DNA from 3 places in the Rhizobium sp. CNPSo 3670 genome. Region 2 is predicted to be linked to each of the others. Evidence: predicted binding sites of a transcription regulator. Region 2 holds the regulator's gene; each other region holds the start of a gene.
What was found. The regulator PhoB, encoded in region 2, activates phosphate uptake and scavenging genes when phosphate is short. The targets are predictions, from matches to a motif close to TGTCATNNANCTGTCAT.
Positions count from the first base shown of each region.

Region 1 (4,188 bases), on a different contig from region 2:
CCCTTTGTTTGTTATCCGCGGAGCGTCCATGACCATTGCCGACACACAGCCGCACATGCAGAGCACGCAGGAGATCGGCACCGCCTGGGACCGGATGGTCGCCAAGCGCCGCTTCTACACCGTGCTCGGCCTGGTTATCCTTATCGCGGCTTTCGTGAGCTCCGTCCGCTTTGCCGATGAGAGCAATGCCGGCCATTTCTTCGAACGCCTGCCGCACCTATTCGACTTCCTGAGCTGGCTCATCCCCAAGGATTGGAACGACGTCTGGCGCGCGATCTTCGACATAGCGAGCGTCAACGACAAGGGCGGCGAGGAATTCAACTTCATCAAAGGCCGCGTCTATATCTGGGGAGACTTCTACATCCCGGAATATTTCGAGCTGATGATCATCACGATCAACGTGGCGCTGATCTCGACTGTCATCGCCTTCGTCTTTGCCGTGCCCTTGAGCTTCTTTGCGGCGCGCAACCTGACGAGTTCGTGGCCGCTGCGCGTCTTCACCAAGCGGCTGATGGAATTCCTGCGCGCCTTCCCGGAAATCGTCATCGCCGGCCTGTTTTCGGCGATCCTGTCGATCGGGCCGGTCGCCGCCATCATCGCCATCACCCTGCACACGATCGGCGCGCTCGGCAAACTCTTCTACGAGGTTGCCGAAAACATCGACATGAAGCCGCATGAGGGGATGAAGGCCGTCGGCGCCAACTGGTGGGAGCGGGTGCGCTTCGCCGTCCTGCCGCAAGTGCTGCCGAATTTCACCTCCTATGCGCTGCTGCGCCTGGAGATCAACGTGCGCGCCTCGACCATCATCGGCGCCGTCGGCGGCGGCGGCATCGGCGAAGAGCTGAAGCTTTCGATCTCGCGCGGCTTCGGCGCAAAGACCGTTGCCCTCGTACTCCTGTTGTTCGTGACGATCATCGCCGCTGACCAGTTCTCCGCCTGGCTGCGCCGCCGTCTCGTCGGCGAACACGCCTTCCTTCTGCAACATTGAGGCCGCCATGACGGTGATCGACGCAAACCGCATGCATGAGATTGAAGCGCGCTATCCAGAATATTTCCACCGGTCGTTCCGCCAGCGTTTCGGCGGGCTGATGATCCTCAGTGCGAGCCTCCTCTACGGCCTCTACGCCGTCTGGTTCTTTGACCTGCCCAAGCTTCTTGCCGAAGCCCACTGGGAGCGCGTTGGCATCTATCTCAGCCAATGGGTGAGTTATGATGTGCAGCCGGACTTCCGCATCCAGGATGACGGCTCGATCGAGGTGCGTTATCCCCGCTTCTCGCCGCTCGGCGACAATCCGCATCCGGACTGGGTGGTCAACAATCCCGATGGCAGCATCACCGTTTCCGTCAGCGGCACCAGCCGCAGCATCACCGTTTCGAAGAGCGAAACGATCGTGACCGCGCACGGCGTCAGCGTCCCGGTCAACGTTTCGAGCGGCGCGCCCGAGGTGGTCGGCCCGGTGCCGAGCTGGATGACGGTCTATGACGACAACGTGCTCGCTGATCTCGGCTTTGCCGGCGACGTCAGCATTTCCGTCGATCGCGTGAAAGTTCGCAAGCGTTTCCTCGGCTGGGCAAATTTCCTCTTCGACACGCAATCGTCATTCTTCGACAAGCCGGTCGGCGACGTCCTTGGCCTCATTGTCTCCGGCCCGCGCATCAAGCCCGACCAGTCCAACCTGTCGCTCGCTTTCGATGACATCTGGAACAACAGCGAATGGCAGCACGGCGACGTCTGGACCAAGCTTTTCCAGACGATCGTCATGGCCTTTCTCGGAACGCTGCTCGGCTCCCTCGCCGCCTTCCCGCTCGCCTTTCTGGCGGCACGCAACATCACGCCGAACCGCATCATGAACCAGATTCTCAAGCGCTTCTTCGATTTCCTGCGCTCTGTCGACATGCTGATCTGGGCGCTTTTCCTGACACGCGCCTTCGGCCCAGGGCCGCTTGCCGGCAGCGGCGCGATCTTCCTCACCGAGACCGGCACGCTCGGCAAGCTTTATTCCGAGGGGCTCGAGAACATCGACAACAAGCCGCGAGAAGGCATCAAATCGACCGGCGCCCAGACGGTGCTCGTCCATCGTTACGGCATCATGCCGCAGATCGTCCCCGTCATCGTCAGCCAGACGCTCTACCAGTGGGAATCGAACGTGCGCGGCGCCACGATCATCGGCGCTGTCGGCGCAGGCGGCATCGGCCTCAAACTCTGGGAGGCAATGCGCACCAACGCCAACTGGGAAAACGTCGCCTATATGGTCATTCTGATCCTGATCGTCGTCTTCCTGTTCGACGCCGCATCGAACGCGCTGCGCCATCGGCTGATGGGCAAGAATTCGCACTGAGCACTCGATGAAGGCGGTGGCGGCGCGGCCGTCATCATCATTCTGTCACGGAAATCTTTTAGCCGGGAGCCTGCTTGCGGTTCGCCGCCAAATCACTGCACATTGCGCTCCCCGTTTCGACGATCCCCAGGACAAAAGCCTTGCGCTACGCTCTCTATTTTTCGCCGCCGAAGGATGATCCCCTGACCGGCGCGGCTTCGCTCTGGCTCGGCCGCGATGCTTTCACCGGCGAAACCTATCCTGCACCCGAACATCAGAGGCTGAGTGCGGCAGAGCAGTTCGAGCTGACCGCCGACCCGCGACGCTACGGCTTTCACGCGACGATCAAGGCGCCGTTTTCGCTTGCCGGTTCAGTCACCGAAAGGGATCTCATGGCCTTTGCCGAGGAGTTTGCCGCCCGGACCCCGGCCTTCGAGATACCCCAGCTCGTCCTCGGTCAGCTCGGTCGATTTTTTGCCCTTGTTCCGGCTTCTCTTCATCAACCTCTTCAAGATTTCGCAGCGAAGGTGGTAAAGTCCTTCGAGCCGTTCCGCGCAACGCTGTCCGAGGCCGATATCGCGCGCCGCAATCCGGAAAGGCTCAGCGACAGCCAGCGCGCCAATCTGCAGCGCTGGGGCTATCCTTACGTCATGGAGGATTTCGGTTTCCACATGACACTGAGCGGGCAGGTGCCTGCAGAGCGCGCCGAGGTCATGAGAGCAATCCTGGCGGAACGTTTTGCCGGTTTCACCGGCCGGCCGCTTTCGATCTCCGGTCTCGCCGTCTTCATCGAGGAGACGCGCGGCGCCCCGTTCAAAGTTCGTTCCTGGCTGCCCCTTGCCGGCGCCAAAAACTGAAAGACCTGACAATATGAGCAAAGAGACCGTCTTTTCCAACGCCCGCATCGTTCTCGAGGACGACATCCTTTCAGGATCGATCCTCATCCGCGACGGCAAGATCGCCGATATCTCTGAAGGCAATTCGGTAGCCGGCGAAGATTTCGAGGGGGATTACGTCATTCCCGGCCTTGTCGAACTGCATACCGACCATCTCGAAGGCCATTATCAGCCGCGTCCGGGCATCCGCTGGCACAAGACGGCTGCCGTCCAGGCGCATGACGCCCAGATCGTCACATCGGGCATCACGACGGTCTTCGACTGCCTGCGCATGGGCGCGGACGAGGACGGCGGGTTCGAACATGGCGAGATGCGAGAGATGGCCGACGCCATCCAATCGGCGGAGAAGGAAGGCAGGCTGCGCGCCGAACACCTCATCCACCTGCGCTGCGAGGTATCGGCCGACAATGTACTTGAACATTTCGCCGATTTCGAAAATGATCCGCATGTGCGGCTCGTCTCGCTGATGGATCATGCGCCCGGCCAGCGGCAGTTCCAGACGATGGATCAATACATCTTCTACTATCAGAAGAAGCGGGGCCTGAGCGACGAGGCCTTCGCCCGTTTCGTCGCCAAGCGCCAGGCGGAATCGGCGCGCAATTCGACGCCACATCGAAACGCCATCGCCAAGGTCTGCGCCGAGCGCGGCATCACGGTCGCAAGCCATGACGACGCCACACTCTCCCATGTCGACGAGGCGATCGACAATGGCGTGCGCCTTGCCGAGTTTCCGACCAGCTTCGATGCCGCCCGGGCATCGCACGAGCACGGCATGAGCGTGCTGATGGGGGCGCCGAACATCGTGCGCGGCAAATCCCATTCCGGCAACATCGCCGCCCGCGATCTCGCCGAAATGGGCGTGCTCGACGTTCTGTCCTCCGACTACGTGCCGCTGAGCCTGCTGCATGCACCCTTCATCCTTGCCGACGAGGTGGAAAGCATCACCCTTCCGAAAGCGATCGCGATGGTGACGT
Region 1 is NZ_JBXSOL010000001.1:261,568-265,755, forward strand. It holds gene phnE (phosphonate ABC transporter, permease protein PhnE) at 29-988, shown strand; gene phnE (phosphonate ABC transporter, permease protein PhnE) at 996-2,339, shown strand; gene AC13QO_RS01355 (DUF1045 domain-containing protein) at 2,480-3,175, shown strand; gene AC13QO_RS01360 (alpha-D-ribose 1-methylphosphonate 5-triphosphate diphosphatase) at 3,189-4,188, shown strand, end outside.
Region 1: a site for PhoB is predicted at 2,372-2,388, ahead of AC13QO_RS01355 (DUF1045 domain-containing protein). Genes of this name have one in related genera too.

Region 2 (4,188 bases):
CTGCAGCGCGCCGGCCTCTGGAACGAGGTCAAGGACCGCGTGCACGAATCCGGCACGGGCCTCTCCGGCGGTCAGCAGCAGCGCCTGTGCATTGCCCGCGCCGTTGCCGTCAGCCCGGAAGTCATCCTGATGGACGAGCCCTGCTCGGCCCTTGACCCGATCGCCACCGCCAAGGTCGAGGAGCTGATCCACGAACTGCGCGAAAACTATACGATCGTCATCGTCACCCACTCCATGCAGCAGGCCGCGCGCGTCTCGCAGCGCACCGCCATGTTCCACCTCGGCAATCTTGTCGAGGAGAACGACACCGACAAGATGTTCACCAATCCGGACGATCCCCGTACCCAGGACTACATCATGGGTCGCTTCGGCTGATCACGGCCATCCGAAGCCTTCCCCTTATTCGAGGACAAAGCCCCATGGCATCGACACATATTTATTCTGCCTATGATGATGATCTGAAGTTCCTTTCCAGGCGGATTTCCGAAATGGGCGGCCTGGCCGAACAGATGGTCGCCGAATCCGTCCGGGCGCTGGTCAACGGCGATACCGCGCTGGCGCAGAAGGTCATCTCAGACGACGTGATCCTCGATCACACCGAGCGCGAAATCGGCGACAAGGCGATCGTCACCATCGCCCGCCGTCAGCCGATGGCGGCGGACCTGCGCGAAATCATGGGTTCGATCCGCATCGCCGCCGATCTCGAACGCGTCGGCGACCTTGGCAAGAACACCGCCAAGCGCGTCATCGCCGTGCAGAGCACCGGCGTGCCCCGCAAGCTCGCCCGCGGTCTCGAGCATCTCTCCGAGCTGGCGCTTGTCCAGCTCAAGGAAGTGCTCGACGTCTATACGACACGCGCTGCCGACAAGGCGACCGCCATCCGCGAACGCGACAACGAGATCGACGCCATGTACACCTCGCTGTTCCGCGAGCTCTTGACCTACATGATGGAAGATCCGCGCAACATCACGAGCTGCACGCATCTGCTCTTCTGCGCCAAGAACATCGAGCGCATCGGCGACCATGCCACCAACATCGCCGAGACGATCTACTACATGGCAACAGGCGCCCAGCCGGAAGGCGATCGCCCAAAGGATGACAGCGCCAACACCGTCGGCGCCGCGACGGAATAATCCTTCCAAGATTGCGTGCGCGCCCGTTCGGGGCGCGCAAAGAGGTCGCAGCCAATTTCTGAATTTGCGCAGGACGCCTGCTTAAACCCCCAGTTTAAGGCTTGTGCGCGAGGAGACGGACACGCATGATCCCGAGAGTCGCAGTTGTTGAAGACGAGGAAGCCCTCAGCGTGCTCCTTCGCTATAATCTCGAAGCCGAAGGCTTCGAGGTCGATACCATCCTGCGCGGCGACGAGGCCGAAATTAGGCTTCAGGAGCGCACGCCCGACCTGCTCATCCTCGACTGGATGCTGCCCGGCGTCTCCGGCATCGAACTCTGCCGGCGCCTGCGCATGCGGCCGGAAACCGAGCGACTGCCGATCATCATGCTGACGGCGCGCGGCGAGGAGAGCGAGCGTGTGCGCGGACTGTCCACCGGCGCCGACGATTATGTCGTCAAGCCCTTCTCGACCCCCGAACTCGTCGCCCGCGTCAAGGCGATGCTGCGCCGTGCCCGCCCCGAGGTGCTGTCCTCGGTGCTGAAATGCGGCGATATCGAGCTCGACCGCGAAACCCATCGCGTCCACCGCAAGAGCCGCGAAGTCCGCCTCGGCCCGACCGAATTCCGCCTGCTGGAATTCCTGATGTCGTCGCCGGGCCGGGTCTTTTCCCGCTCGCAGCTGCTCGACGGCGTCTGGGGCCACGACATCTATGTCGACGAACGAACCGTCGACGTCCATGTCGGCCGCCTGCGCAAGGCGCTGAACTTCTCCAACATGCAGGACGTCATCCGCACCGTCCGTGGCGCGGGTTATTCGATGGAAGCCTGAGGCTGAGGGAGTGTGTGGGGTGGGCGTTCCCGCCAAACGCACGGCAGTACGGCTTGTGAGGCCCCCCTTGCCGTCGTCGATCGCAGCCGCTTCGTCGCCAGCGTCATTGCGCCGGCGAGGCTTATGCGTCTCGGCACCAACCTCTCCTCCGTCATCCCAGGGCTTGACCCTGGGATCCATGCGGCTGGCACGGCGTGAAGAGCTGATGGCATCCAACTGCTGGGAAACAATTGAAGCCGAGTGCTTGGCTGTGGCTCCCAGGGTCAAGCCCTGGGATGACGGAGTGTGGGGTTGGCTTGGTTGCTATACGCAAAGGTCACCTCCCCAATCGAATAAAAAAACGGGCCACTCGGCCCGTTTCACATGCTCAGCGATACAGCCCCCGCTCAGCTGACCCGTGCCGCCGCCCGGCGCCTTTCGTTGATCGGCTGATAGGCAAGCTTCTGATGATAGCTGCAATAGGGCGAATTGTCGGGGGACTCGCAGCCGCAGAAATGGAAATCTTCCTTGAGCGGGTCGCCGACCGGCCATTTGCAGGTGCGTTCGGTGAGCTCCGTCAGGCCGAGGCGGCGAGAAATCGGCACGACCACATTGCCGGCCGGCACATACTCCATTTCCTCGACGGCATCGACCTCGATCTCTTCCTTCAGCATCGTTGCGCCCTGTTGACGGGTCACGGTGCGGGTGGTGATCCGGGAGGCGTAGTTCGGCGCGCGCGGCGCGGATGTCTGGCGCTTCGGCGTGCGCGCCGCGGTGGCCGTGCCGCCGGCCTTGGCGCGGCCGGGAAGGCTGAGCCTGTGCACCTTGCCGATAACGGCGTTTCGGCTGACGCCGCCAAGCTGCGCAGCAATCTGGCTGGCGCTCAGTCCTTCGGCCCAAAGCTTCTTGAGTTTCTCGACCCGCTCGTCTGTCCAGTTCATGCCCTGTCTCCACCTTTTGCGTTGGTGATGGCAGAATCCCTCACCGTTGTCCCGGAAGCCTCCGAAACAAGAAACGCTTGATCAATTTTGGTGACTAGTTCCGCCGCATGCAGTCTAGTAATTGAACTTTAACCTAGTGTGAGGCTGACTCCGTGACAAGAGTCGCGGGAATCCGGATGAATCGAATTTCAAGTTTTCCCCAACTTGCTGCCTCTGCGTGGCATTTCTGCAATAATGCCTGTTGAAGGCCGAAAGTGCCGCTGCACAACCTTGCTGCATAGGCTAAGGCGCCAGTTTTGTTGACAATGCAGCGCGAAAAGGAAATAGTACCGCTCGCCGCCGAAAGGCGGCATTTTTGATTTTTTGGACCTGGTTTTGTTAGCCGGAGTCCGTGCAAGACAACATTGAACGGGAGACCCGCGCCATGGCTGAAGCCGCGCCGCTTTATGACACCTATTCTCGCGCCCCGCTGCGGTTCGAGCGAGGCGAGGGCGTATGGCTGATCACCGAGAGCGGCGAGCGTTATCTCGATTTCGGCGCCGGCGTCGCCGTCACCTCCGTCGGCCATGGCAACTCGCATGTGGTCGCGGCGCTGAAGGAGCAGGCCGACAAGGTCTGGCACCTCTCAAACATCTATGAGATCCCCGGCCAGGAGCGCCTCGCCAAGCGGCTGACGGACGCTACCTTCGCCGATAAGGTGTTCTTCACCAATTCGGGCGCCGAGGCGCTCGAATGCGCCATCAAGACCGCGCGCCGCTACCAGTTTTCCAAGGGCCATCCCGAGCGCTTCCATATCATCACCTTCGAGGGTGCCTTCCATGGGCGCACGCTCGCGACGATTGCTGCCGGCGGTCAGGAGAAATATCTCGAAGGTTTCGGCCCCAAGGCGCCGGGTTTCGATCAGGTGCCGTTCGGCGACATCGAGGCCGTCCGCGCCGCCATTACCGATGCGACGGCCGCAATCCTGATCGAGCCGGTGCAAGGCGAGGGCGGCGTGCGTCCCGCCACCGGCGAATTCATGAAGGCGCTTCGCCGGATCTGCGACGAAAACGGCCTGCTGCTGATCCTCGACGAGGTCCAGACCGGCGTCGGCCGCACCGGCAAGCTCTTCGCCCATGAATGGTCCGGCATCACGCCCGATATCATGGCCGTTGCCAAGGGCATCGGCGGCGGTTTCCCGCTCGGCGCCTGCCTTGCCACGGCCGAGGCTGCCTCCGGCATGAAGGCCGGCACGCATGGTTCGACCTATGGCGGCAATCCGCTGGCCATGGCGGTCGGCAGTGCCGTACTCGACGTCATCCTCGCCGATGGCTTCCTTGAGCATGT
Region 2 is NZ_JBXSOL010000008.1:223,649-227,836, reverse strand. It holds gene pstB (phosphate ABC transporter ATP-binding protein PstB) at 1-375, shown strand, start outside; gene phoU (phosphate signaling complex protein PhoU) at 420-1,133, shown strand; gene phoB (phosphate regulon transcriptional regulator PhoB) at 1,259-1,942, shown strand; gene AC13QO_RS11125 (GcrA family cell cycle regulator) at 2,329-2,862, opposite strand; gene AC13QO_RS11120 (aspartate aminotransferase family protein) at 3,287-4,188, shown strand, end outside.

Region 3 (4,188 bases), on a different contig from region 2:
GGGGTCGAGCGTGTCGTGGAACAGGCGGAAGATGGCGGCGGCTACACCAGGATATTTATCGAGCGTCGTTGCGATGTAATCCTGCGAATAGGCGATGCCGGCCTGGCGGAGGTATCGGGCATAGGCGCGCAATACATTGGTTTCGCGGGCTGAGAGCCCGGCCGAAAGGATCAGCCGGTTGAAACTGTCATTGTCGATCGTGCCGGCAAAGGCGGCGACGAAGGCTTCCTCGAGCGCAGCGCCATACCGATGGAGGTCGATGTCGCTGCCGTTGCGGGTCTCGAGCTCCATATCGTGCAGCACGACGAGTTGGGTTGCGCCATCGCCGACCTGTACCCCGATGTCGAAGGTGCGTTCGCTGACGACATTGAAGCCGAGGTTCTCGAGGAGCGGCACGCGGCGTGACAAGGCCAGCTGGCCGCCGGCGTGGAAGATCTTCAGCGAGAGGATGCGGCCCTGTTCTTCCTGGCGGTGATAAAACTGGATTCGCAGCGGCTCGCCGGCGGCGCAGGCGCCGATATCGGCAAGGTCGGCGACGGTTTCTTCAGGGGTAAAGGAATCCTGGAAAGCCTGATCGACCGATAGTTTCGGCGACTTTGGTCCGGCAAGCGCTTCGAAACGGTCGTCCCAGCGGGCAGTGATTTCGCGGATCGTCTGCTCGAGCCTTGCCTGCGGTATGCGCGGCGTCTTGCCGCCGGAACGGCCGATGATGAAATGCACCCGGGCGACGCCGCCTTCGGGAAAAGCCGGATAATAGGCGGAGACACGGCCGTCATAGACGGTCTTCAGATAGGTGCCGATGCGCTCGCGCACGATCGAATCATATTCCTCACGCGGCACATAGACGATGACCGAGACGAAGCGGTCGAAATGGTCGATGCGCGGCAGGACGCGCACGCGCGGCCGGTCGGCGAGATCGTTGATCTGCTCGGCAAAGCTCGCAAGCAGCGTCGTGTCGATCTGGAAAAGGTCGTCGCGAGGATAGGATTCCAGCGTGTTGTCGAGCATGCGGCCGGAATGGCTCATCGGGTCGAAGCCGAAATGCTCCTTCACCTTTTCGATCTTCGACCGCAGCAGCGGGATTTCGGAGGCGAGCGAGGTATAGGCCGTCGAGGTGAAGAGGCCGACGATGCGGAGTTCCCCGGTGACGTTGCCCTCGGCATCGAAACGTTTGACGCCGACATAATCCATATAGGCGCGGCGATGGACGATCGACTTTACATTCGCCTTGGTGACGATCAAAAACTCTGGGCCGTCGAGGAAGGCGAGGATCTCCGGCGTGGTGGTCACGGCGTCCTTGCCGGTACGCAGTACGAGAACGTCCGGGTTGGAGAGGATGCCGAGGCCGGCGCCCTTGTCGCGCTCGACCTTGGCGTCGGCGCCCTTGCCGGAATAAATATACTCACGCATGCCGAGGAAAGTGAAATTCTCGTCGCGCAGCCAGGTCAGAAAGGCCACCGCCTCGGCATGTTCGGCCTTCCTGCGGCCAGCACCGTTGGCCGACAGCTCGGCGATTACGCCATCGAGCTTGGCAAGCATCGGCTTCCAGTCCGAGACCGACAGACGGACCTGTTCGAGCACGGTCTGGACGCGTTTGACGAGGTCGGCAGCCTGGGTGGAATTCAATGGGGCGATATGAAGCTGGATATGACTGACGCGTGCCGCGGGATCGCTCGGGTGGTCGGCGGAATAGAGCGTGGGAGCTCTGCCCTTTTCCATGACGAGGATTGGATGCACGGCCATGAACAGATCGCGGTAGGTGCTCGTCACTTCACCCATGACCGATTCATAGAGGAAAGGCATGTTCCGGTCGGTCACCGACAGCACCGAGACGACGGTGCCGCCGGGTGTCACCTCGGCAAGTGTGTCGATGCTGACGCGGGGCGTCTTGCCGTTCCAGGCGGCAAGTTCCTTCGCCGAATGCACGGCAGACCGCGCCAGCATGTCGGGCGTATAGAGTTCCAGATCGTCATTGCTGGCCCGGCCAAAGAGAATTTCCGGATCGAGATGCGCCTCGCTCATCGCCTTGGCGATCTTGCGCGCAGTCTCGATCTGCTTCTCCCGTTTCGGATTGTTTCTGGCAGCCATGGAACGCCTCCCCGCATTGGACTGATTTTTTCGCAAGCTAGCAGAAGATTTGTCGAAAGAATCCCTAAAATAGCGCTGTCGGGGACCGTTTTGATGCTTTTTTGCCGGCGGAAATGAGAAATTGGCAGAGTTTTTTCGCTTTTGAGGCCGAAACGCGTTGGTAAGGCCTCTCTTCCTGGTTTGCTTTCGCGGCACATTTCCATGCTCACGTGAAGAATGGTTGACAGCTCGCCGTCAAAAAGATCATCAAACGCCATCATCATTCGGACCTCGGTTTCATGTCGGAAAATGCAGCGGGCACAGTCATCGTTATTTCCAGCCACGTCGTGCGTGGCTCGGTTGGCAATCGGGCGGCGGTGTTTGCGCTGGAGACGCTCGGCCATCCGGTCTGGGCGCTGCCGACCATCGTTCTGCCCTGGCATCCCGGCCATGGCCGTTCGACGCGGCTGACATTTGCCGAAGCGGAATTCGACGCGGCGATCGAGGATCTGCTCCGCGCACCCTGGATCGGTGAAGTCAGGGCGGTGCTTTCGGGCTATTTCGGCAATGCCGCCCAGGCACGCTCGGTGGCCCGGCTGATCGCTGCGCTCCGGCAAAACAATCCCGAACTGCTTTACGTCTGCGATCCGGTCATGGGCGATCTCGGCGGCCTCTACGTGCCGGAAGCGACGGCCGAGGCCATTCGTGATCATCTCATTCCGCTGGCCTCGCTCGCAACGCCGAACCGGTACGAGCTCGCCTGGCTGTCGGGAGCACCGCTCGATGACAACGGCGCAATCATGGAGGCGGCGCTGGCGCTCGGGCCGTCACGCATGCTCGTCACCTCGGCGGTGCCGATGATGGCGGGCGGCACCGGCAATCTCTACCTTTCCGGCCGTCACGCGCTCCTTGCCGAGCACCGCGTTGTCGAGAACCCGCCGAATGGTCTCGGCGACCTGCTGGCTGCAGTTTTCCTGTCGCGCCTGCTGTCCGGCCTCGAGGACGAAAAGGCGTTGCAGCTTGCCACCGCCAGCGTGTTCGAAGTGCTTGCGCGTGCGGTCAAGCGCGGCAGCAACGAGCTGATGCTGGCCAGCGATGCGTCCAGCCTGTCGACGCCGATGGCGATGGTGCAGATGCGCCGGCTCGTACACCCGGCGCAGCGTCGGAAAAAATGACGCATTTGCCAATGTGCGCATTTTGCGGTGCAGCAGTTGATCTTGTCCTCCGCGCGCGCTAATCCAGAGGCATGCAGCGTTTTCCAAACACCCTTCTGAACGGTTATCGCAACTTTATGAACGGGCGTTATGCCGACGCCCGCGACAGGTATCGGCAACTGGCCGAAAACGGCCAGAGTCCGAGTACGCTTGTCATTGCCTGTTCGGACTCTCGTGCGGCTCCCGAGCTGATCTTCGATGCCGGCCCGGGCGAGCTTTTCGTCATCCGCAACGTTGCCAATATGGTGCCGCCCTACGAGCCGGACGGCCATTTCCATTCGACATCGGCCGCTCTTGAATTTGCCGTGCAGGCGCTGAAGGTTTCGGACATCGTCGTGATGGGCCATGGCCGTTGCGGCGGGATTCGGGCGGCACTCGATCCGAATGCCGAGCCACTATCGCCCGGCGATTTCATCGGCCGGTGGATGTCGCTGGTCAGACCCGCAGCCGAGCAGATCCAGAGCAATGACGTGATGACCGCGGCCGAGCGGCAAACTGCGCTCGAGCGTGTCTCCATCCGCAACTCAATCGACAATCTCAGAAGCTTTCCCAATATAAAGGCGCTGGAAGAAGCCGGGAATCTTCATCTTCACGGCGCTTGGTTCGACATCTCGACAGGTGAGCTCTGGGTGATGGACGCGGACACGCGTGACTTCATTCGTCCCGAGATCTAGGGACCAGCGGGTTTATCAGTTTTTTAAGGATTGCTGTTAAACTTGCATCAATTGGTTGCGCGACCGGCATTTGATCACGTGGCGATTGGCGATGAAGTTCGAAACCATCAAAAAGGTTATGCTGGCCGCCATTCTGCTGCCCTTCGCCTTCATGCTGATTGAAGGCGCCTTCGTTCTCCGAACTTCCATCCAGCATTACAGGGATCTTGAGAAAGACCGGCAGTTCGCCGATG
Region 3 is NZ_JBXSOL010000047.1:10,790-14,977, forward strand. It holds gene AC13QO_RS27535 (NAD-glutamate dehydrogenase) at 1-2,088, opposite strand, end outside; gene pdxY (pyridoxal kinase PdxY) at 2,367-3,242, shown strand; gene AC13QO_RS27545 (carbonic anhydrase) at 3,314-3,955, shown strand; gene AC13QO_RS27550 (GGDEF domain-containing protein) at 4,047-4,188, shown strand, end outside.
Region 3: a site for PhoB is predicted at 2,298-2,314, ahead of AC13QO_RS27535 (NAD-glutamate dehydrogenase). Genes of this name have one in related genera too.